DNA from 4 places in the Paenibacillus sp. FSL P4-0127 genome. Region 3 is predicted to be linked to each of the others. Evidence: riboswitches for the same ligand, from Rfam matches in the RefSeq annotation. Region 3 holds a riboswitch; each other region holds the start of a gene.
The links. A riboswitch is a leader RNA that binds a small molecule or an ion and turns the genes downstream of it on or off. The one in region 3 is predicted to bind cyclic di-GMP.
Positions count from the first base shown of each region.

Region 1: another riboswitch for cyclic di-GMP. It lies ahead of NYE74_RS04230 (transglutaminase-like domain-containing protein); the one in region 3 lies ahead of NYE74_RS12470 (chemotaxis protein CheA).
Region 2: another riboswitch for cyclic di-GMP. It lies ahead of NYE74_RS13085 (S-layer homology domain-containing protein); the one in region 3 lies ahead of NYE74_RS12470 (chemotaxis protein CheA).
Region 4: another riboswitch for cyclic di-GMP. It lies ahead of NYE74_RS13355 (methyl-accepting chemotaxis protein); the one in region 3 lies ahead of NYE74_RS12470 (chemotaxis protein CheA).

Region 1 is NZ_JBBOWY010000001.1:957,864-963,731, forward strand. Features, by position in the region: gene NYE74_RS04215 (uracil-DNA glycosylase) at 44-628, shown strand; gene NYE74_RS04220 (hypothetical protein) at 704-937, opposite strand; gene NYE74_RS04225 (glycoside hydrolase family 16 protein) at 967-3,060, opposite strand; cyclic di-GMP riboswitch class I at 3,309-3,394, shown strand; cyclic di-GMP riboswitch class I at 3,450-3,537, shown strand; gene NYE74_RS04230 (transglutaminase-like domain-containing protein) at 3,551-4,351, shown strand; gene NYE74_RS04235 (collagen binding domain-containing protein) at 4,631-5,868, shown strand, end outside.
Region 2 is NZ_JBBOWY010000001.1:2,910,195-2,916,062, forward strand. Features, by position in the region: gene NYE74_RS13085 (S-layer homology domain-containing protein) at 1-3,136, opposite strand, end outside; cyclic di-GMP riboswitch class I at 3,409-3,501, opposite strand; gene NYE74_RS13090 (hypothetical protein) at 3,803-4,624, shown strand; partial or broken gene NYE74_RS13095 (hypothetical protein) at 4,795-5,021, shown strand; partial or broken gene NYE74_RS13100 (GntR family transcriptional regulator) at 5,066-5,217, shown strand; gene NYE74_RS13105 (AraC family transcriptional regulator) at 5,789-5,868, opposite strand, start outside.
Region 3 is NZ_JBBOWY010000001.1:2,774,085-2,779,952, reverse strand. Features, by position in the region: gene NYE74_RS12480 (methyl-accepting chemotaxis protein) at 1-1,056, opposite strand, end outside; gene NYE74_RS12475 (chemotaxis protein CheW) at 1,085-1,579, opposite strand; gene NYE74_RS12470 (chemotaxis protein CheA) at 1,606-3,801, opposite strand; cyclic di-GMP riboswitch class I at 3,937-4,025, opposite strand; gene NYE74_RS12465 (WIAG-tail domain) at 4,635-5,868, opposite strand, start outside.
Region 4 is NZ_JBBOWY010000001.1:2,986,863-2,992,730, reverse strand. Features, by position in the region: gene NYE74_RS13360 (M42 family metallopeptidase) at 1-869, shown strand, start outside; cyclic di-GMP riboswitch class I at 1,506-1,595, shown strand; gene NYE74_RS13355 (methyl-accepting chemotaxis protein) at 1,804-3,069, shown strand; gene NYE74_RS13350 (GAF domain-containing protein) at 3,088-3,522, shown strand; gene NYE74_RS13345 (thiamine pyrophosphate-binding protein) at 3,543-5,168, shown strand; gene NYE74_RS13340 (hypothetical protein) at 5,216-5,557, shown strand; gene NYE74_RS13335 (ketoacyl-ACP synthase III) at 5,570-5,868, shown strand, end outside.

The sequences.
Region 1 (5,868 bases), 1.8 Mb from region 3:
TTGTGTGCTAAGGAAAAGAAGAAAGGAGCCGCATGACACGGAAATGGATCATCCCTTTGTAATTCTGCCTGAAGAACAAGCGCCAGCAGGTATTCAGCATTGTGTATGCTGCGAACTGTCCAAGCAGCGGAATCGCGTCGTCTGGGGGGAAGGAAATCCGCAAGCCCCGCTGATGATGATCCTGGATAATCCGGGAGCCCGGGAGGACCGGGAAGGAAATCCGTTTTTGTGCGGTACCCGGGAGACCTTCCAACTCGGCATGAGGGAAGCGGGGATCGATATGAGTTCGGTTTATGTCACTTATTTACTGAAATGCCGGCCGCTGCGCGCTTACAATAAGCCCGAGGCCAGAGCGGCATGTTTTCCTCATCTGCAGTTGCAGCTGCTTCAGAAGCAGCCGTCGGTGTTGTTCGGCTTCGGGAATGTCGTGGCGCAAGCCTTATTCCCGCAGAAGGAGAACGCCAGTGTCAAGGAATTGCGGGGGAGCTGGCACGATTTCCAAGGCTTGCCTATCGGCTTTACCTATCACCCGCTTGCCGTAAGAAGGAGGCCCAATTTGCTAAAGTTCTTCGTAGGGGACTTGAAAGCTTTGAAAGAGAAGTGGAAGGAAAGATCGACCTCATCATAACAACAGGAAAAACGAGAGGGAAGTCATATATCTTCCCTCTCATCTGCGTAAGGCAATATTCTACTATTACCCGGTTTACTCCGGAGTTCCTTGCGTCACCCCATGGACATAAGTTTGCCAAGGGGTATCCAGCGCTCCTTGCCCGGGGTTATAGGTAAAGAAGTACTCGACGGTATCCCCCTGTTTCAGATTATTGACCGCATAGGTATAGTTGCCGTTCCCCGCCCCGGTCATGGCCACGTTCAGCTGTACGCCGTTATTGACCTTGTAGTGCAAGTCGGCGAAGGTTGCGCCGTTTACATAGAACAATAAGTCATCGCCTGTTTTCTTCAGGCCCTTCACCTCATCGCCGATGACGATCGTGGAAGGGGCGCCGGTTCTTCAGGATTCTGCTGGCCGCCGCCGTTGTCTTTGTAAACACGCACATAATCTACTTGCAACGTTGCCGGGATATCGCCGGGATTCGGAGTCACACCGCCGTCAAAGTTCCCGCCGATCGCCAGATTCATAATCAGGTAGAACGGCTGGTCGAAAGGGGCGTTCGGATTGTTCGGCGCAGCTGCGGAATACCATTGATCCCTGTTAGCTTTAAAGAAGAACTTGCCGTCGACATACCATTTAATGTTGTCCTCTTCCCAGACTACGGAATATACGTGAAAATCATTGGCGATGGTTTGCCCTTCCGGGAAATGATATTCGCCGGAGACATGGGTATTCGCCGGCCATTGTCCGCCAAAGTGGATAGCGCCGCTGGACGTGCCGGGCAACCGTCCTCTCGCTTCCATCACATCAATTTCGCCGGATGCGGCCCACGAACCGTAGACATTATCTTGCGGAAGCATCCAGAAGGCCGGCCAGATGCCATTTCCTGCAGGCAGCTTGGCGCGAAAATCCACTCTGCCGTATTTGAGCGAAAAATGATCTTTGGTATTGATTTTCCCGGAGGAGTATTGTGCATACCGGCTAGGATCCTGCGGGAAGGATTTGGGCTCGTTTAAGGCCCGGATGTTTAACTTTCCGTCCTGGATAAATACATTTTGCGTACTGTTTGTATAGTGCTGCAGTTCCGCATTGCCCCAACCCCAGGTACCGGGATCGTCATTGAGATAGTAACCCAGTTCATAGTTCCATTTGCTCGTATCCAGCTTATTTTCGCTAAATTCATCCTGCCAGATGAGCTCCATGCCCTCAATGGCCGGGTTGCTTGGCGTTCCGACAGAAATATCCTCGCCATCGGTTACATCCGGACGGGGAGCGTTCGGGTTTCCGATAAAGGTGTAGTAGACGAAATTATCACCGACATTTCCGCCCGCCTGCCCGTTTAATGGATAGCCGATGCGGATCTGCAGATCTTCCTGGATGGGCTGGAACCATAGCCCGTAGATGTGGTCGACCCAATACCCCCACTGATTGGCGGCGGACATGTTATTGTAACCGTTGGCGGAGTATACAAATCCGCTCTGACCGGAATCCCCTAAATTGACCCATTGCCCACCCATGTTAATCTGGTATACGAAATTTCCAAGCTCATCGGCTACCGGCGCGTTTCCATCAATCTTAGGCAGCGGCACACCGATCGCACCGCTTTCATTGGCCGTGAAGGTCGTTCCGTCGTAGGGAGTAATGACATAAGAATTTCTTACGGGTTCATTAAAGATAATGGTATAAATGACGTTAACCAAAGAGGTTTTCGATTCTAATTTGACGTTGATCGACTCCGTGACGTTAAACCAGTAGCCGCCGCCTCCATCGGTGAAATGGCCGAAGTTTTTATCGTAGATCCAGCCGCTGGCCGCATTGTTGTCAATATCGATCCATGCACTGCTGTTTACAGGTTTTACGTACACTTTCAAATCATCGGCCACAGCTGCAAAGGGGATTGCCGGATCATTGTTGAAAACCGGATAGGTAAAGCCGGCGCCGCCCGTAGTATCCGCCGTAATTTGCGGCCCTTGTGTAGGCGTCATCGCCGTAATGGTGGTTTTGTTGATGTTTTGAAACACAAGAGTGTAATCCAGCGTAACCCCATTCGCTTTGGAGTACAGTTGAATTTCGGTTGTCGCGGAAAGAGTGAACCAATAACCGTTAAAGCCGCTGTCGCTCCAGTGGCCCCAGTTTTGGTTGTAGACAAAGCTGCCGGCACTGTCAATATCGACCCAACTGCCGCCCACTTTCACATTAACGCCCAAGTCTTGGATCACATCATTCCAGGTGGCGGAGCCTCCATTGAATTTAGGCATCACAAATCCGTAACTGGCTTGTCCAACCCCTGATTTTGTGATGACAGGTCCGTCCGCCGCTGAAAAATAATCCATAGAGGTGATAGTGGCCGTTCCCGCTCCTTCAGCGGCCTGAACCGGCGAAGTTGATAGCAGGCTGACGCTGGCCATCATAACTAGCGCCAGGAACAAACTGAAAACTTTTTGCTTCATAAATACCCTCCCTTAATCAATAGTGGATTCTCCTATCCCATACACGGTCAGGAAAATACTAACATTATAGTACATTTTTATTCTATCGAATGTGATCACCGGATGAACAGGTGCTATTTTTTTGGTGGGGTCCTATTTTTTCGGGTGAGTTCGAGTGAGTTCGGGGGAGGAATGATAGTTCGACAAAATTCCAAATTTTCTCTTGATGGTATTCCATATATTTGATATGATAGATTCACAAAAGCTGATCACGATAACGGCAAACTTGTCGAAAGATAAGGACGCAAAGCTACAGGGCCTTCTTGACGAACGTCAATGGCAGCCAGCTACCGAACGAAGATGCTTTTTTGTTTTTTTGGAGAAGATGTATCAGTATCTGTGAAACTCTATTACGAAAATAGCAAACTTGTCGAAAGACAGGGACGCAAAGCCACAGGGCCTTCTTGACGAAACGTCAATGGCAGCCTGGCCGCCGAAGGGAGTTTGCAGTATGCGCAACATTGTGTTCGCTATTGTAGGGCTTTTTGCGTTATTGATGTGGGCTCCGGATGTACAAGCTGCCCCGTCCGAAGATTGGTTGGGTTTGGAGCAGTTGGACCGTGGCGCCGTCGTCATTCGTTATGATGCGGAAGCCGGGGCCAAAACGAAGCTCATGATCGCAAAAGGTAATGACAAATATACCTATGTCCTTTCGCCGGATAAGCGGCAGGAAGTATTTCCGCTCCAGATGGGCAATGGTGAATATAAGGTTACCGTTCTGGAACAAGTCAGCGGTACCAAATACAAAATCGTTCAGGAAGCGGCCGTTACACTTCAACTTGCGGATGACAGCAAAGTGTTTTTGAACTCTGTGCAAAATGTCGATTGGAGCGATAGGGATCAGGCAGCCCAGCTTGCGAAGAAGCTTGCCCAATCCGCTCCGTCCGACGAGAAGAAAGTGCACGCTATTTATGAATATATTGTCGGTACGATCCGGTACGATCATACTCTGGCAGCCAGCGAATTGACGGACTACCTTCCCGATAGCAACCGCACGTTGGCAGGGCGGAAAGGGATGTGTTACGACTATGCCTCCTTGTTCGCTTCCATGTTGCGGAGTATCGGAATTCCGGCCAAGCTTGTTATGGGAACTTCGGAATACGTTGATGTTTACCACGCTTGGAATGAAGTTTATTTGAACGGACAATGGGTAACCATTGATACAACTGTCGATGCGGGCTGGAAGAGCAGTGAGACAGGGGTCAACATGATTAAAGACGCCTCGCGTTATTCCCCGGTGAAATACTATTGATTTTTACGAAATAAACATAGGCTTTGGACGATATGTCCAAGGCTTATTTGGCGTTGTTGAGAAATTGTATAGTATTGGCATATATAATGGCGGAAGCCCATTTGGTTCTGAAGAAAATACAGGCACAATTCATCGTGCGCCAATAAAGATCAGCGGAGGTGATGGACTGAAAATTACCCTATCGACATGTTGTCCGATGGATGCATGGCCCGAATTGCGCACGGAAGGCGGATCGGAACCGAATATAATGAGGGTGATGTAGAGACAGAGGGAGAGATTATGAGGAAAAAGGTTTGTGGAATCGTTGTGGCATTGCTGTTGCTGATGCAGACGCTGTATGGCGCATCCGTTTGGACGGCGAACGCAGCGGCCGGCGTGCAAGAATCAACGGGCAGCGCGCAAGAATCCGTGACGGATAGCGTATATGACCGGCCGGCGCCAGTCGCCAGGCCAGTCGCCAGTGCGGAGAGTATTTTAACCAAAGTCGTGTTAACCGATTTAAACGGTACCGTGATTGATGCGGTGTATAATCCCGATAGCAGTTTGGACGTCGGCGCGGCCGTCAACCTCAGCTATGAATGGGAGCTTCCAAACGGACACGGCTACAAGAATGGAGATACATTCAGCTTCGAGCTGCCGCGGCAGTTTGAAATTTTTACGGATATTGATGCCCCGCTTCTTGCCGATCAAGGGAAAGTCGGCCGGTTTACGGTCGATCTGAACGGGAAAGTTGTGATGACCTTCAATGATTACGTGGAGAGTCATTCCAACATCGCCGGCAAGCTGGAAATTCGTACGGAATTTAAGAAGGAAGTCCTTAAAGGCAGTACGGAAGTCGTTATTGCCATTCCAGTAAAAAGCGGAGTGCAGACCGCTATCGTGAATCTGAAGCCGAAGGGCGGAAAGCTGATCGAAAAGCAAGGGAAAGCGATCGGCAAAGATCGGATCGATTGGACGGTTCAAGTTAACAAGTCGCTGGAAAAAATCAAGCACGCGGTGATCACTGACGCACTGCCTGAAGGTTTGGAGCTTATTGCTGACTCTGTGGAGGTTTACCGTTTGCAAGTTAACGGTGACGGATCGGCGGCCCTTGGCGACAAGGTAGATTCCGGCAAATATAAGGTCGAAACGAACGGTGGCGCGAAACTGGAGCTTGCGTTCCAGGATGAGACGATCGGCAAGGCTTATGAGATTCGCTTTTCGACGAAGCTTACCGGTGAGCAGTCGCGCTTTGAAAACACCGCTGTCTTGTCCGGCGACGGAACGGAAGATGCCAAATCGACCGCTACGGTAACGGTAAACCGCGGCCAATTTTTGGATAAATCGTTTAGCGTGGATAACAGCACCGGAATCATCACTTGGACTGTGAAATACAATTTCAATGAAAAGAAGATTCCAAAAGAGAAAGCGGTCATCACGGATGAATTCAGCGAAATTCATACATGGATTGCCGATTCGCTGAAGGTGTACAACGGGGATTCGAAGGCTGATAAAGATCTGGTTGCCAAGGATGAATA
Region 2 (5,868 bases), 140 kb from region 3:
AGCCGGATGAATCCGACGATTTTTTAGTGTAGTAGAACGCGTACTCTTGGCCTTCCTGATCACTAAACGTGTAGGAAGCGGTCGCTTTCACTGGATTGTACCCGGATACCGATACGGCCGTCAGCGTTTTCGTCTCTCCCGGTTTGCCGGATACTGTGGTCTGACTCGCCAATTGCCGGTTTGTGCCGTTTTCCAAATACTTGACGGTCAATTGCCGATCCGCCGGTGCGTTTTTCGTGTAATAGAAGACATAAGTCTGATTCGGATCGTCGGTCCAAGTATGCGTGTGGTTTGCAACTTCCGGAGTATATCCTTCTACCTGTTTAGCGGAGAACTCTATTCCGGCCCCAATGCGGCCTTTGTAGATCTCCTGTGCGGCCAACTCGTTACCTGTTTCTCGATCTCGATAAGAGACGGTGACCTGTGCCAGTTCATCCGGTTCGCCTTTAACGTAGTAGATGGTATATTCCTGTCCAGCGTCTAGTGTAATTTTAATGTCGTATTTGGTTTGTTCCGGGAAATAAACGACATCGGTCACTGAAATTGGTTCAGGATAAAAGACCAAATTCGTTCCGGCGATACCTTTGGAAGCCGTTGGCTCGATAAGCTCTTCATCGGTCTCTCGGTCCACATGGTGGATCGTTACAATACGCTCCTGACCGGTATTGCCTTGGGCATACTTGAATACGAATTGCTGCACCTGATCTTCTGTGAAGGTGTACGGCACTTCATAAGCGTGCGGTTTGTAAACCGCCCCCGTAACGGTGTCTGTGTAATTTTCGGCCGTCAGGGTAATTTTTTCGCCTACTTTGCCCGAACGCTCAGTTGGATTGAGCAAGTCTTTACCTGTCTGTTGATCCACGTATCTGACGGTCAGAGTCCTGCTGTCATCCGGTTCGGTGGCATTGGCTGTGTAGTAGAAGATATGCGGAGCATTCTCCACGCCAAGCTCATAGTTGAAGCTTGGCTCCACCGGGGTGTAGCCCGGGATGCCGATCGCTTTGAGCTCGAGCGTTTGCCCGGTCACGCCTTCAACCGTAGTTGGGTCAGCGAGTTTCTTGTTGGTGCCTTGCTCGAGGTACTGCACTTCTACGCTTTGCTTATGGGCGACGTAGTAGAAGGTGTACTCGTTACTGCCTTCGGCTTTAACCACGTACTCGGCAGTTTTGTTTTCCGGAGTGTAGCCCGGAATTTCGGCTGCTTCGAGAGTTACGGTTTTGCCGGTGTGTCCCGTCACAGTGCGAGGTTCGATCAGTTCATTCCCCAATTCCTTATCCACGAACTTCACTGTAACGGTTTGTTCGCTCGGTGTGTAGTAGAAGATATGCGGAGCATTCTCCACGCCAAGCTTATAGTTGAAGCTTGGCTCCACCGGGGTGTAGCCCGGGATGCCGATCGCTTTGAGCTCGAGTGTTTGCCCGGTCACGCCTTCAACCGTAGTTGGGTCAGCGAGTTTCTTGTTGGTGCCTTGCTCGAGGTACTGTACTTCTACGCTTTGCTTATTAGCGACGTAGTAGAAGGTGTACTCGTTACTGCCTTCGGCTTTAACCACGTACTCGGCAGTTTTGTTTTCCGGAGTGTAGCCCGGAATTTCGACAGCCGTTAGAGTTACTTTTTGCCCAGCGACACCTTTTACCGTAGTTGATTGAGCGAGTTCCTTTTCTGTTCCCTGCTCCAAATAATGAACGGTAACTGTCCGTTCAACCGCTTCCTCATAACCAAACCAAACTGTCGGTGTCGGATTGGTAGCGGTAAGCCGGATGCTAACAGGATTTTCTCCTACCTTCAACTGATACCCGGCAATGTTTTTGGCCGATACGGAATATTCCGCAGCCCCGATCGGCAAAGCCTCATTCCCGTTTTGATCCTTGTAATACTCGCTATAAAGCAATTCCGCGAATTCCGGTCCTTCCACTTCAACGCCTTCGGCATTGACAGGCTTGCCGCTCGCATTGACTTTATAGCCCTTCATGAGGATGGAACCGTTGCCGATGCTTACTTTCGGCACCTCAAAATCCTTCGAAACTTTCTCGCCCGTAACATTCGTATATTCGATTGTCGTTTTGCCGTTCGTAGGATAGAGGACATTAGAAACGGGGTTTTTGGATTGGTCCAAGACCACTTTGTAAGTTAATGAAGCAGGTTCACCTTCGGCGATATTGCCGACGTCCCAAGTAAATGTCTCGGTTGCAGCGTTCCAAGTTACCGTACCTTGCGATGCGGAATAATCCTGAGGACTGACTTGTGCGCCTTGTTTCTTGAGATTGAACATGTCTCCCATCGGATCAACGACTTTGGCATTTTGAGCCGCATAGGAAATCTTTCCGGCCATTTCGCGGAAAATCGTGTTCAATTCATCGCTGTTGGCAGGGAAGTAGCCTTCGCTTTGAATGTCTTTTAACACATTTATCGCGTTGCTGTTGTTTGAAACTTCCAAGCCTACCGAAAAGATCTTGAGCCCTGCATCTTTGGCGATTTTTGCTTCGGAAATGGTACCGATGCCGTTATCCTTGACTTGATAATTGTTGATGTTGTAGGTGTCGTTTTTACAGTTAAAACCAAAGATATTACAATCATAGTTTTTAAAAGTAAAATCTGCACCTGTCCCAAGGGTTTTTCCGTAATCAAAACTCGTAATCGAAAAGTTGTTGCTGCTGTTAGGCCAGTTGAATCCTTCAGCATGTGTTCCCTTGAAGCTGAATGTTGGTTCACCGTCGCTTAACAACACGATTATTTTGTTTTGCGCGATACTGTTCGCCAACAGGTCGCTAGCTTTCTTCAAGCCCGCCTGGATATTCGTTCCGCCGGTCGGTTCAATACCTTCTATGGCATTTTTCAAAGCGTTCTTATTGCCAGCACCTTTAAAACCTGAGATAAGGGTAGAGGATTTATTAAATGAGACCACAGCGATTTGGGTGGAAGAGTTTGGTAACAGCAAATTATCCACAAATTTCTTTGCGGCATCTTTAGCGTTATCCATCTTCGATGGTGTAAACCATCCACTTCGCTGGTCCATGCTCCCCGACTTATCGATGACCAGCACGATGTCCGAGCTGGTCCGGACGTTTTTTCCTTCAGCCTTGAGCGTAATTTCCCACTCGCCAGGGCTCCCTGTAGGTTGGGCGGTTTTGCTCAATTGAATGGCTCCGGGATTCGGCCAGACGGGGTCCCCCGAACTTGCGCCGAAGACGGACAGGGGACTGGCAAAAAGCGAAAACATGCAAATCCAGGACAATATTATTTTTAACCCGCGTTTCATTGGTTCCTCCTCATTTTTTCATAGAATTCCTCCCTTTCAGGCACTAATTTTCTACCCTCCTTGCTTTGGGTATTTTATATATCTCACGGAAAAATCCGTTGAGAACGAGGGGAAAATAAAAAAGGCTGCATAAACAATAGTATTCATTGTTATGCAGCCGGACGGTCATTAATTCGCTTTTCGAATTGTTAGACTCCAAGGCTTTGCGACCTAATCTTTCGATTAGTGTGCCGAATATTCGATTATAGTTAAAAAGACCTGGATGTAGTAAAATATTACTAATATCCTATCAAACAATTTCAATATATTTCAAAAAAAAGCACTTGTCAACAATGTAATAGATAAAAAAGTCACAGTATAGATGATCCGAGCTTCCATACTATATTTTTTCGGATATTATCGTTTAAAAAGACAAAAGTACTCCTCTTTTCCAATTGTTAAATAATTTCAAACATTAAATAGCAGAAATGACACAGAATTAGTGCAATATTGTTATACAATAAAAGAAGCGCATGAAATTTTGGTTAAAGGAGCTCAAATGTATTGAACAAAAAGGCACTCCAGTTTGTAATAGGTTTCATGATTTGTTCGGTGATTCTATCGGCTTGCGGGAATATAACAAGCGCGCCTGCTTCCACGGAAAAAACAAAAACAGAAGTTACTCAAACGAAAAATGAAACCAGCCCTGCAACTGATAATAGTAAGGGATCTCAAAAAACAATCAGTCTTGATGTCGATGGCGAGATTTATAAGGTGGCAGTAAAAGACGAAAATGCGGAGAAATATACCTTTGCCGTTAAAACACCCAAAGGAATGGTTTGGATTCCTGCGCCAACGCTAGAGCAGCGTCCTGAAACGGAAAGTTATCCAGAGTACTATCCTACCGAGCCTTTTAGTATATATCTAAGTAATGCAAAAGATAATACGCTGGATATCAACACATCGACGAAACTTCTAACCCTACCCCTTAAAGATGGCGAAGCCGATGTCGTAGTTGATGACTTATTTGCCGTAAACGATACGATTTTATATCATACCGTTTCCGATTTTCGTGGTGGTTCGCAGCCTCTAAGACAACAATTATGGGCAATGAATGTTAATGATCCAAGCAGCAACAAGGTCATCGAAGAATTTCATGCCTCTGGAGGCAGATTTTATCATTATACAGTAGATAATTCGGAAGGTTTGTACGTGGGCGTTTACACTACGCCAGGCAATCCGGATGGGAGTTACACCAATGAAGCATTTGTCTATAACACCAAAACCGGTCAGAAAGAGATACTTAGGGATTTCGAATTCGATAGCGGGGAAATTCAATTTACTTATGAAGGAAAAAAACATTTATACGAACTGACAATAAAGTAAAAATAGAAAGTGCGTCGTGAATATTCACGACGCACTTTCTAATGAACATATCGATTCGCCATTAAACATTATAACGTTTATCTAAAAGAGGCGAGTAAAGTGAAAGAAAGATTCGTTCTCCGCCATCTTAAACGGGGGACCGGAGAAAAGATCGACGTCGTGGACGGAAAAATAGAATAGGGACGGGAGACGCTTTCGCCAGCGGGATCATCCACGGCGAGCTGGAGGGCTTCGCCAGCAGGATCATCCACGAGGGCTTCGTCCCTGAGCAAACCATCCGGTTTTCGGCCGCAGCGGGGATGCTGGCGCATACCGTGCCGGGCGACACCCCGATGGCGGCGGAGGCGGAAATCCACCGGGGGATAGAGCAATCCTCCCCGGGGATGTGGAAAGGTAGGGAAACAGGGGCGTGAGTTTGCCCGTAAAGATAGACCGTTATATTTGCAAATTAAAAACATCATCAAGGAGCGGATTCTCCACGGCGTTTACCTGCTGGGGACGAAATCCCCTCCGAGTAGCAGCTTGAGCAGGAGTTTGCAGTAAGCAAGATTACTGTCCGCGGGGCGATTCAGGAGCTCGTTCAGGAGTTTTACGATGCATAAGAAACGCCTGCGCGCCAGTGTACGGCGTTCACTTATTCCAATAAAGGCTGTCCTGGCAGGGGTTCCAATCCGCTTCTGGAGAGCCGGGGGACATTACTTTTGTCGGCTCGCGCTTTTTTGCTGGCACCGTGCGAACGGAGGGGACCAAATGCAAAAATGCATTTGATTTTTCCGCAAATCGCCATTTTCGAGCAAGCGAAATGCAAAAATGCATTTGATTTACAGCCGTTCGATAAAAAAGTCTCTTCTGACCGGATATGAACTGCACATTTGCATTTGAACCCCCCGTTTCGAGGAGTTTCGACGAAAATCGCCTGCACTTTTGCAGTTCGTAGCAGTTCGCAGCAGTTCGTATACCGCTCTAGTCTCTTCTTTATCCCCGTCTATCCCCTGCCAAACGTAAGAGAACAACTTTTCTTCGGCTTATCCTGCGCCCCCACTTGATGGTTTAGCGGACAAATCCGTCGCTACGGTTTAGTGGACTACTCCGATTCTGCGTTTTACCGCACACTTCCGCTGCTCAACGCTCGGAACGCTCATCGCGCTTTTACTTTTCCGGTGCTCAACACCCGTCCCGTTTTTGCTTTTTCGCGTCCCGGTAGGCGCTGGGCGATTGGCCGGTCACTTTTTTGAACAGCATGG
Region 3 (5,868 bases):
CTTCGTCTGCGAGGAGATCTCCTCCAGCGAGGCGGTCAGTTCCTCGACCGAGCTGGCTTGCTCGGTGGCCCCTTGCGACAGCGCGATGCTGGAATCGGACACCTGTTTCGAACCGGAAGCCACCTGGTCCGCGGCCGTATTGATGCTGGTCAATATCTCGTTGTTGCGTTCGATCATTTCCTGGATTTTTTTGCCCATGAGGTCGTTTTCCGATCTTACTCTCACCTGCACGGTCAGATCCCCGCTCGCCACCATCTCTACCGCCTGAGCCTGCTCGCGGATGCTGGCGATCATGCGGGCAAACGACTGCATCAATTGACCGATCTCGTCCTTGCTCTTCGTCTCCACGTTGATGTTTACATTGCCCAGCGCCATTTCCTCGGCCGCCTCGGACAGCTTGCGGATCGGCTTCGTGATGCCGAGGACGATCAGGAAAGCCAGGCCGATGGCGATCAGCGTCATAACGATAATGATCGTAGTCATGATGGCGACCGTGCCGGCGTAAGCTTTATCACCATCATCGCTCGCTTTTTGCGAATTCGTTTGATTGTATTTCACCAAATCGAGCAAAGCGTTTGAAGCCTGATCGAATTCCTTCTCGGAGGTTCCGCTCATGAGCTCCAGCGCTTCGGCCTCTTTATGCTGATCAACCAATCCGATGATTTGGTCGCTGATCTGCAAATAACCGGCCCACTCCTGTTTAAACACGTTATACAGCCGGGCGGCCTCTTCATCGTTTTGGGTCCGCCCCTCGTAACCGGTCATCAGCTGCTGCAATTCCTGGACTTTATTATTTAAACGCTCTTTCATCTCTTTCAATCCCTGCGGGTCGTTCTCCGCCAAAATAATCCGCAATTCGGTGGTCCGGTAATCGGAAGTGGCCGTGTTCATGACATGGGCCGCATCCATCGCCGGGAGCCATGTATCGCTGATGACCGTGGACTGCTGATTCACTTGGTTTAACGAATTGATCGAATACACTCCGAGGCCGACCAGGGAGAGAACCAAAAGACTAAAGGACAGGATTAATCTTGCTTTGATCGTTAGCTTCATCATTTTCCATAACCCCCGTTGCGGTTTTCGTTTACAGTTGACTTAAATTTTCCGCTTCATCATGATGAAGCAGCTTGTCGCCGTCCAGCAGCAGCTTGACTTCGCCGCCGACTTTTCCGACCCCTTTGATAAAACCTTGCTGGCTGCCGCTTTTGATCTCCGGCGGAGGAACGATATCCTCTTCCGCAATCGTGACGACCTCGGCGACACTGTCGACGATCAGCCCGATCGAAATGTCCTTCATATCCACGACGATGATGCAGGTCCGGTCGTTATACTCCCGGAACGGCTTTTTGAAGCGCAGCCTCACGTCCATGACCGGAATGATTTTGCCGCGCAAATTGATGATGCCGCGGATATGCTCCGGCAACTCCGGCACCTCGGTAATCGCCTGGATGCCGATGATTTCGGTGACGAATTTGATTTCGATGCCGTAAACATCGCTCCCGATCATAAACGTGAGGAACTTTCCTTTCTGCGTGTCGTCGTCCTGCTCCAGCGGCAGGCTTGCCTCTTGATTCGCCATGTCTCCCTCTCCTTTGCTTGGTTGTCCTATGATGCCGATGCCTTGACGAGTCCCCCGACATCGAGGATCAGGCTGATGCTTCCGTCCCCGAGCATCGTGCAGCCAGCCAAGCCCCCGATGTTCCGAATTTTACGGATATACGCCGGCAAGCTCTTGACCACAACCTGCTGCTGCCCGAGCAATTCGTCGGCAAAAACGCAAAACGGCGTGCCGTCCTGCTCCACCATGATCAAAATCCCGTCTTCCATCGCGGTAATCTCGGTCTTGACCTTATAGCGTTCGTAAAGGCGCAGTACTCCGTAGCACTGCCCGCGCACCATGACCATTTCGTTGCCGTCGGGATCGGTGACCACGCTGCCGGGGGCGGCGCGGAACGATTCCTTGATCGCCGTCGTCGGGATCGTATATCTCGCCTTCCCCACCTTCACGTTCATGCCGTCGATAATCGCCAGCGTCAGCGGAATGCGGATCGTAATCGTCGTTCCTTCGCCTGCCGCGCTGTCCACCGACACATTCCCGCCGACGCTTTCGATATTGCGCATCACGACATCCATGCCGACCCCGCGCCCGCTATACTCGGTAATGACCTCTTTCGTGGAGAAGCCCGGGAGAAAGATCAAGTTGTAAATCTCGCGGTCGCTCATCTCCGACTCGTCCTTGAACAGCATTTGCCGCTCGCGGGCGCGCTGTAAAATTTTCGCTTTGTTCAGCCCCCTGCCGTCGTCGCGCACGATAATGAACACCTCGTTGCCGACGTTTTTCGCTTCAAGGGTCAACGTCGCGGATTCTTCCTTGCCCGCTGCCAGGCGTTCCTCCGGCGTTTCGATGCCGTGGTCGATCGCGTTCCGTACAAGGTGCATGATCGGATCGGAGATGTGCTCGATGATGTTTTTGTCCACTTCCGTATCCTCGCCAAGCAGTTCCAACCGGACTGACTTATCCTGTTTTCTGCACATATCCCGTACGATGCGGTTCATTTTTTGGAACGTATTAACCAGCGGCACCATGCGGATCGACATGACCTTGTCTTGGATTTCGCCGGTGATCTTCCGCAGATGCCGAGCGGCCTTCTGAAACTGTTCAAGCTCCAGTCCGGCCAATTCCGGGTTTTGCGTGACCATCGATTCGGCGATGACGAGCTCGCCGACCAGGTCCATCAACTCGTCGAGCTTGGCCAAATTCACGCTGATGAAACTGGAATGCTGCGAGGCATTAGCTCTGGCAATATCCTGCGTTTTGGCCTCCGGCGCCTGCGAAGTGCGGGCAGCCGCTCCCGGCACCTGGGAGGGTTCGGCGGCGCCCGGCTCGGAAGGGGAGGCTGGTGCAGCGTCCGTAGAAAGTGCTGCAGCGTGCGCTGCAGAATGTGCCGCCGTAGACTCTCCTGTTCGCGCTTCCGCTTCGGGTATCGGCTGAAGCGTCTCTGCCGCGGCGGCCGTCTCAGCCTCAGGCTCTGCCCGGCTTTGTTCCGGCAAATTGATCATTTCCAAATGCTTTAAGGATGGCGCCTGCGACAGGTAAGCAGCTACCGTGTCCGCGGATTCGCCGTTCCGGAACAGAATTTGGAAGCCCTGCTCTCTTATGAGCGAGGCTGTTTCGGGATTTTCGGCAATGTCCTCGGGCCAGTAGGCGAATTGCTCGGTCATTTCCTGCAGGCTGTGAACGACTTGATATGCCCGAACATTCTCCATGTTGTAATCGTCATCAAAATAAAGAACGGCTTTTAAATGAGCCCCGGAAGCGGAATCCTCACCGTCCTGACGTTTGCCGGTCTCGGGGCCTCGAAGAGGGGAAACAGCCGGCCCGGGATGCTGTGCGGCTTTTAGTTCTTCCAAATATCCGGTAATGCTGCTTTTCAGCGAAGATGCGTCCCCGTCAGGAGAATCGCCCTGCCTGATCTTATACAGCTCAAGCTTAATGAAATCGCCGCCCTGCAGCACCAGCTCGGACAACGCCGTGCAATCGGCCAAGCGGGGCTGATGTTCGCGGATAAACGCAAACAGATCTTCCATGATGTGCGACAAAGCCGCGATGTTATCGAAATTCATCATCGTGGAGGAGCCTTTGATCGTGTGCATAATGCGGAAAATGTCGTGGATGGCGGCGGACGGAAAAGCGTTAAGCTCTTCGCATTCCAGGATGATCTGTTCCAACTGCTCGAGCAGCTGCGAATTTTCGTGAAGATAGACCTCTAATAACGGATCGCTATTTTCTCGTTCTGCCATAAACTATCTCCCCGTTTTACATAATTCGACATTATTGATGCTTTTTCGACAAATTTCAGACATAAAAAAACTCCTTCTTCATGAACCTTCTAGCGAAGAAAGAGAACCCGAAGAAAGAGAGGACGCCTATCCAACTATAGAAACCCGGCTGCCGTAGCTGTTGCTGGTACTTTAGGCCCGTGGCTTTGCGTCCTTGTCTTTCGGCAAGTTTGCCCTTCTAGTCTTTGCTATTTTTTAGTTGGTTTCATACTAACACGCCTGAGCAGGCTGTGTAAATACTAAAAACGGCCGGTCTGAGCCGTGAGAAAGCCCGATTGACCGGCGAAATATGCAGCCGTTTTTCCAGCCGGAATCACGGCCAGGCCTTAGGTAATCCGACGCAGTTCCGGGCAGTTTTAAGGAACTTCAGGGACAGCTTCAGGAGCTTCAGGACGGATTCAGGACGGATTCAGGGCGGATTCAGGGCGGATCAGCGAAGCCACAAACAGCCCCGGCGAAACCTCATTGGATATATCCAATTAAAATGGAAATTCAATCGTAAATATGGAGGCTTGATTGGATACTTTCCAATAGATGAGACTCGGCAAGGTGCAAAATGGGCGATTTAAGCGAAGTTTATTGGATACTTCCAATGTGAGTTCAAAATTGTGTTTGATTTCCGTCAATCTATTGGATTTTTCCAATGGATACGGCCCATCGCTGCATACGCAGCCCATGCCGTCAGTCCCACTACGAATAAGGCACAGACAGGAATAAATCCCCGCCCGGCTGGCACGGCAAAAAGCCGCCGAATAAACTCGGCGGCCCTGCTACGATCTTATCGGCCCTACACTCTAATGCGCGTTTCCGATGGCAATCCACATGACGAAGCCGTAGTGGACATGGCTTTCCTTCAGCCTGGAAATCGTAATGACGGCCGATTCCTGAGTTTGTTCGCTTAGCGTGGCGTAAAAAGCCGAATGGTTCGTCATTGCAACGATAACAAAGTTAGGATTAGCAAACGGCTCTTCAAATTCAACCTTCACTTGCGTTTCGGCCTCATCGCGCTGCAACAAAAACGCCGACATTCCAAACAGCTGTTTGGCCGGCTGGTCCAGCAGCGTCTGGACCGGAGTAAAGGCAAGGTGCTCCGCGCCGACCGCGCCGGTTTTCAGGTGGCGCGAGGCAATCGCTTCATCGGCAAGCTGTGCGCTGCCGACCGCCGCGTTTGCAATATGCCCGCTTTGCACCGCTCCCTGCTGCAGATGCTCGCCGCCGACCGACTCCTCGGCCAGAATGTCGGCATCCACAACACCGGCCTGAAGGTGTACCCGATCTATCGACAATGGCTGAATGTCCTCGCCACCGATCCCTTTTTCCGGCAGCAGCCCGTTTCGCTGCAGTTCAGCCGACAGATGCCAGACATCGATCGACTCGGGGCCGATGTGACGCGATGCGATTGCCGCTTCCTCGATATGCCGGCCTTCCACGCTCTCCTTCGCCAGATGCAGTGCCCGCACGGACTCAGGAGCCAAATGAGCGCTCTGCACCGACTCTGCGGCGAGATGCCCGCTTTGCACCGCTCCCCGCCGCAGATGCTCGCCGCCGACCGACTCCTCGGCCAGCACCTCGCCGTCTACGGCTTCAGCCTGCAGATGCGCCCGGCCTATCGACAGCGGATGAATATCCTCACCGTCGATCCCTTCTTCCGGAAGCAGCCCGTTTCGCTGCAGTTCGGCCGACAGATGCCAGACATCGATCGACTCGGGGCCGATGTGGCGGGATGCGATCGCCGCTTCCTCGATATGCCGGCCTTCCACGCTCTCCTTCGCCAGATGCAGCGCCCGCACGGACTCAGGGGCCAAATGAGCGCCCTGCACCGACTCTGCGGCTAGGTGACGCGATGCGATTGCCGCTTCGCCAATATGCCGTCCCTCTATGCTCCCCTGTGCCAGATGCTGCGGCCCTACGGCTTCAGCGGCCAGATGAGCGCTCTGCACCGACTCTGCGGCGAGATGCCCGCTTTGCACCGCTCCCCGCTGCAGATGCTCACCGCCAACCGCTCCCTCGGCCAGCACTTCGCCGTCC
Region 4 (5,868 bases), 210 kb from region 3:
AGGTAGGCTTCATCACGACCGGCATTAGCGATAACGGTATGGTGTCTTTTCAGCCGCTCGGGGGCTGGTGGAGCCAGGCGGTATTGGCGCAGCGCCTGCAGATCGTTACACCGAAAGGGAAAATCGTCGGCGTGGTCGGATCGACGCCTCCCCATCTGCTGGATGAAGCGCAGCGCGGCAAACCGGTCGACCTGAAAGCGATGTACCTGGATATCGGCGCCGACAGCCGCGAGGAAGCGGAAGCGGCCGGCGTGCAGATCGGGCAGCAGATTTTGCCGATCTGTGAATTTACTCCGCTCGTCAACCCGAAAAAAATCATGGCCAAAGCCTGGGACAACCGGTACGGCGTCGGTTTGGCGATCGAGCTGCTGGAAGCTTTGCATGGGGAAAAACTGCCCAACGTGTTGTACTGCGGAGCCAATGTGCAGGAGGAACTGGGTACGCGGGGAGCGCGCACGGCGGCCAATTTGATCCAGCCGGACATCTTCTTTGCGCTGGACGCCAGCGCGGCAAACGATATGACCGGCGACAAACGGGCCTTCGGCAAGCTGGGCGAAGGCGCTTTGCTGCGGGTGTACGACCCGACGATGCTGACGCATCGGGGGCTGGTCGAGTATATCCGGGACACGGCCGATACGCACCGCATCAAATACCAATATTTTGTATCCACAGGCGGAACCGACGCCGGTCCGGTTCATTTGAGCGGCATCGGCGTGCCTTCGGGCGTGATCGGCATCTGCTCGCGTTATATCCACACCTCGTCGTCCATCATCCATACCGACGACTACGCGGCCGCCAAGGAGCTGCTGATCCGGCTCGTCAAAGGACTCGACCGCACAACGCTGGCTACCATTCTGGAGCGGAGCTGACCAAACGGCGGGTGCGCTGCTTAATTAACGCCTGGATGGCAAGCTAACTCCTTGTTTAGCTTGACCGTCCGGCGGTTTTATTTTCGCTTAAGCAAGCCCGGTGAGCTCTCACGCTGGCCACAACTAATCTAACGGTTGCCACAACCGCTATTCGCTTAAAAAACGTTGATTTCAAATTGTAACGGTTGCCATAGCGCTTATTTCACTGAAATCCGGCTCATTTTGCTTAGTTTCAGGCAAATAACGCTTCTCACAACCGTTAAAATTTTGAACAGGGCTTTTTTCGTCAAATAGCCGCTATTACAACCGTTAGATTTTCTGCGAACCCAATTTTGCTTCGAACACCTAAGCCTTTCCAGGAAAACTGAACCCAGCCGTATGCGATAGGTCAGCCATCAATACCTTGAATCTAAAATGGGATATATAGTACATCCTTCCTATTCGACCTATATTTTCCCTTCTTTTTCTAGAACCAAAGTCATCCTCTTATAGTCCCCTATTATTGAAAATTTTTTGAATTTGCCGAAAATTTTATGAAATATCAGGACCCGCCTTCCGATATAAGTAGTATATTCCTAATCTGTGGGAGCGCCGCGACTTCACTCTCCCATCATTCACAACCAAATACAAGGAATAGGATGTAAATCGCAAACCTGGCCGAAAGGCAGGGACGCAAAGCCACGGATCTAAAATTCTTAACGGAATCATGACCGCCGGGATGCCAACCTTATGCCGAATCATGGCTTGTTGGCCGCCGGACTTTCTTCGCGAAAGTCTTTTTTTGGTTTCAATTAGGGCTTGGGGCCAGGTTAAAACGTCGCGGCGAAGCTTCGGACAAGGAAGGAGGGGACCTGCTTCTAAAAAGTTAAAACGGCGAAAAACGGAAAACGGCAGCTGCTAAGGGTATTAGAGTGACAGCAAAGGAGTAAGTAACTTGAAATTATCACATTTCGGTAAAGGCTTAGCCCGCAAGTTGTTGTTGCTGGTTGCCGGACCGCTTGCGGTGCTGGCGATCGTGCTCGTTCTGATCTTCTATCTGCTTGGACTGATGAACGGCTGGGCCGCCGCGCTGATGATCGTCCTGTTTGCCTTGATCGGCGCGGGGGAGGCCGTGCTGATTGCCGGGCTGCTCGACAAATCGTTCCAAAAAATGGCCGAGCGGACCAAAGCCATGACGGAAGGCGATTTAGCCTTCGACGGCGACGTCCAGGTGATGGACGAATTCAGCGAACTGGCCGGCCACCTGAAGCTGATCGGCGCCCAATTAAGGGAAGCGGCCGGGCATATGCAGGACATGTCGGCCAAGGTAGCCGATACGTCGCGGGACTTGACGGGCAATATGGAGTTTTGCAACGACCTCGTTGTAGGGGTCACGGAATCGATCAAAATGATTTCCGAAGGTAGTGAGCAGCTCGTCGAAAGTGCACGGAACAACCATTTGATGCTTGAAGAAGTCGGAAAAGGCATGGAGCACATCGCCCTGTCAGCGCAAGGTGTGGCGGAGGAAGCGACCGAGGCCGCGGCTCAGGCGAATGCGGGCAACGAAGGCATCGACCGCCTGGTTGACCAAATGAGCAAAATTTACGAAACCACGGTCGCTTCGTCGCAAACCGTAAACCAACTCGGCGAGCGGACGGAAGAAATCGACAAGGTCACTCTGCTGATCTCGGAAATTTCCAGTCAAATCAATTTGCTGGCATTAAACGCGGCTATCGAGGCCGCAAGAGCGGGCGAATACGGCAAAGGGTTCGCAGTGGTCGCGGGCGAAATCCGCAAGCTTGCCGAGCAATCGGCGGCATCGGCCAAGGATATCGCCGAGATGGCCGGCCATATCCGCACAGGCTCCGATCAATCGATCGAAGCGATGAAACGGGTCATGACCGAGGTCGAGACCGGAAGCGTCCTCGTTACCTCCGCCGGCGATTCGTTCCAGCAAATCGTGCATTTGGCCGAGCAGGTGTCCACCCGGGTTCAGGAAGTTTCCGCGGTGACGCAGCAGATCAGCGCAAGCACGGAACAAATCATGGACTCCGTAAGACAGACGCTCGAGATTACCGAGGTCAATCTGGCCGGGACCAAGGAGATCATGGCTTGCTCGGAAGAACAGTTGACCGCCATGGAAGAAACGCTCGAATCTTCCAAGCAGCTTGAGACGGAAGCCGAAAAACTGAAGTCCCTATTAAACAGATACTCAATCTAGCAAGCGAGGAGGATGGACATGGAACGATTAGCTTTGCTGTTTGAAGCGCTGGAACGCCTGACCGGCGTGGCCGATATCGCCTATCACGAAATCAGGGAAGGCCGCTTGAACCCGGTGTTGAAAACGAAAACGGATCACCTTGGCGTGGAGCGGTGGAAAAGCGTACATGCGCAAAATCCGGTCTATATCGAACATGACCGCCTGCTTCGCGAACTGATGGCCCATCCCCAAACGGCGGCAGTGGTTCAGGACGTCAAAAACGATCCCAGATCGGCCGATGAGTTTTTTCTGTTCGGGATCGACAGCATCATGGTTATTCCCGTCATGCACGACGGCGCGGTTCAGGGTATTGTCGTTGTCGCCTCGATAGGCAAGCTGCATTTTTTCTCCGCCGAGGAGATCGAACGTGCGGAAGCACTGGTGAACGAATACAGAGATGCGTTTCAACACTAGGATAAGGAGATATCCGGAATATGAACATAGCCGAAGCCATACTCAAGTATTTGAAGGAAACCGGAGTGGATTGTATTTTTGGGATTCCGGCAGGAATCATCGGTCCGATTTACGATGCGTTGATCGATGTCGATATGAAGCCGATCATTACGAAAAATGAAGCTGGAGCGGCTTATATGGCGGCGAGATATGCCAGCACCTCCGGGAAGCTGGCCGTTTGCGCCGGCGCCGGGGCGGTAGGCGTAGCGAACATGATGAACGGGATCGCCGACGCCATGCGGGCCAAAGCTCCGCTGCTCGTGATTACCGGCTACGTAAACCGATGGCAGATCGGCAAAGGTGCCATCCAGGAGATGGACGCCCAGCATATCGTCAGACCGATCACCAAATACAGCAACACGGTCATGAACGAAGCGGAAGTCATGGCCGAGCTGGACAAGGCGGTAAGGATCGCCCTTACACCTCCTTTCGGGCCAGTACATATTTCCGTGCCGATCGATGTGCAGCGGATGGAAGCGCCCCCCAGCCTTCCCGCCGCCCCGGATCCCGCGCTGCTTCAGCGGATTCCGTTCGATCCGGCGGAGTTGGACCGGGCGGCCGCCCTGCTGAACGAAGCAGAGCATGGTCTCATCATGGTCGGACGCGGCGGGCGGGCCGCAGCCGAAGAGATTATGCGCCTTAGCGAGCGGCTGCAGTGGCCCATCATTACGACGCCGTCGGCAAAAGGAATCATCCCCGCCGACTTCCCCCTTAACCTGGGGAATTACGGGTTTTCCAGCACCGACGCGGCGTTTGAATACGTCAACGCTTCCCCGGCTTCGTGCCTGCTCATCTTGGGAACAAGCCTTGGGGAAGCCTCTACCTGCAATTTCAACGAAGCGCTTGTGGCCGGACGCAAAGTGATCCATATCGACCGCGACGGCAAAGAGCCGGGGAAGGTCTTCAAAACGGACGCGGCGGTGGTCGCCGATCTCCAGGACGCGGTCCCCTATCTTCTCCGGCAGGCTCAGCCTGCGCCAGGAGCTTTCAAAAAGCCGCTGCCGCTTAACGAACCTTATGAACTCAATCATACCGGCTTGTCGCTGCGGCTGTTTTTGGAGAAGCTGTCCAAGGTCATGCCGCGGGATACGCGTTATGTGTGCGATATCGGGGAATTCACCAACTTCGTGCTGAAGTATCTGGAAGTCCCCGCGGGCGGAGACTTTGAAATCAATCTAAACTACGGAGCGATGGGCTCGGCGATGGCCGGCGGACCGGGACTCTATCTGGCCGATTCAAGCCGTCCGGTCGCGGTGATCGCCGGCGACGGTTCGTTTTTCATGAACGGTTCCGAAGTGCTTACGGCCAAGGAGTACAAGCTGCCTATCACCTATATCATCATCAATAACGCTATGCTTTCCTATGTCGAACGCGGGCAAAAATTTCTGTACAACCGCACGATGCCGGACTATAAGCAGGAGCGGATATCCATCGCCGACATGATGCGGACGGCCGGAATCCGGACGATGTCCGTGGACCGGCTGGAGGATATGGACGAAATCCCGGGATTCGTCCGGGAAATGGCAGGCCCTTGCCTGATCGAGGTGAATACCGATGGCAGCGAGCCGGCGCCGATTCTCGATCGTCTGAAGGCGCTGAAAAAGTAATTTTTTTAATTTTTAACTATCAACGATTACAGGAGGAACCACATCCAATGGGAAGCTTTAATATTAAAATCGATCAATCCGCCAAAGTATTTCACGCCGATGTAGAAGGAACCTTTTCGCCCGAAGACGGACAAGCGTCCATCGAGGCTTATAGCAAAGCGATTTCAACCATTTCCGTACCGGAGTATGAAATCGACATCGACTGCACCAAACTGAACGTCTCCGCGCCGGATTCACTGCCGCTTCTGGAAGGATGCTTTGCCCTCTACAAAAAAGACGGCTTCAAAAAAGTGACGCTGCGCATTGTCAAAAACCCGATTCTGAAAATGCAGCTTTCGCGCGTGGCCCGAACCGTTAAGCTGGACAGCTACGAAATCATCGAAGTGTAAGGAGAGATGGCTATGAGAGGCGTGCAAATTCGCGAGATTGCCATGTACCATCCGGCAAATGAAGTGGATAACGAATACTACATCAACTATTTTGCGGAAAAAGGGACGGATGTGACCGGTCTCGTAACCGCGCTCGGGCGTAACAAGCGTTTTATCATCGACAACCCGGAAGAAAATACGCTGACGATGGCGGCGGAAGCCTCAAAGCTGGTGCTGAAGAAAAGCGGTCTTGAGGCCAAGGATGTAGACCTGATTATTTTTACATCGCAAACACCGGAGTATCTGCTCCCCAGCAATGCGCTGAAGCTGCA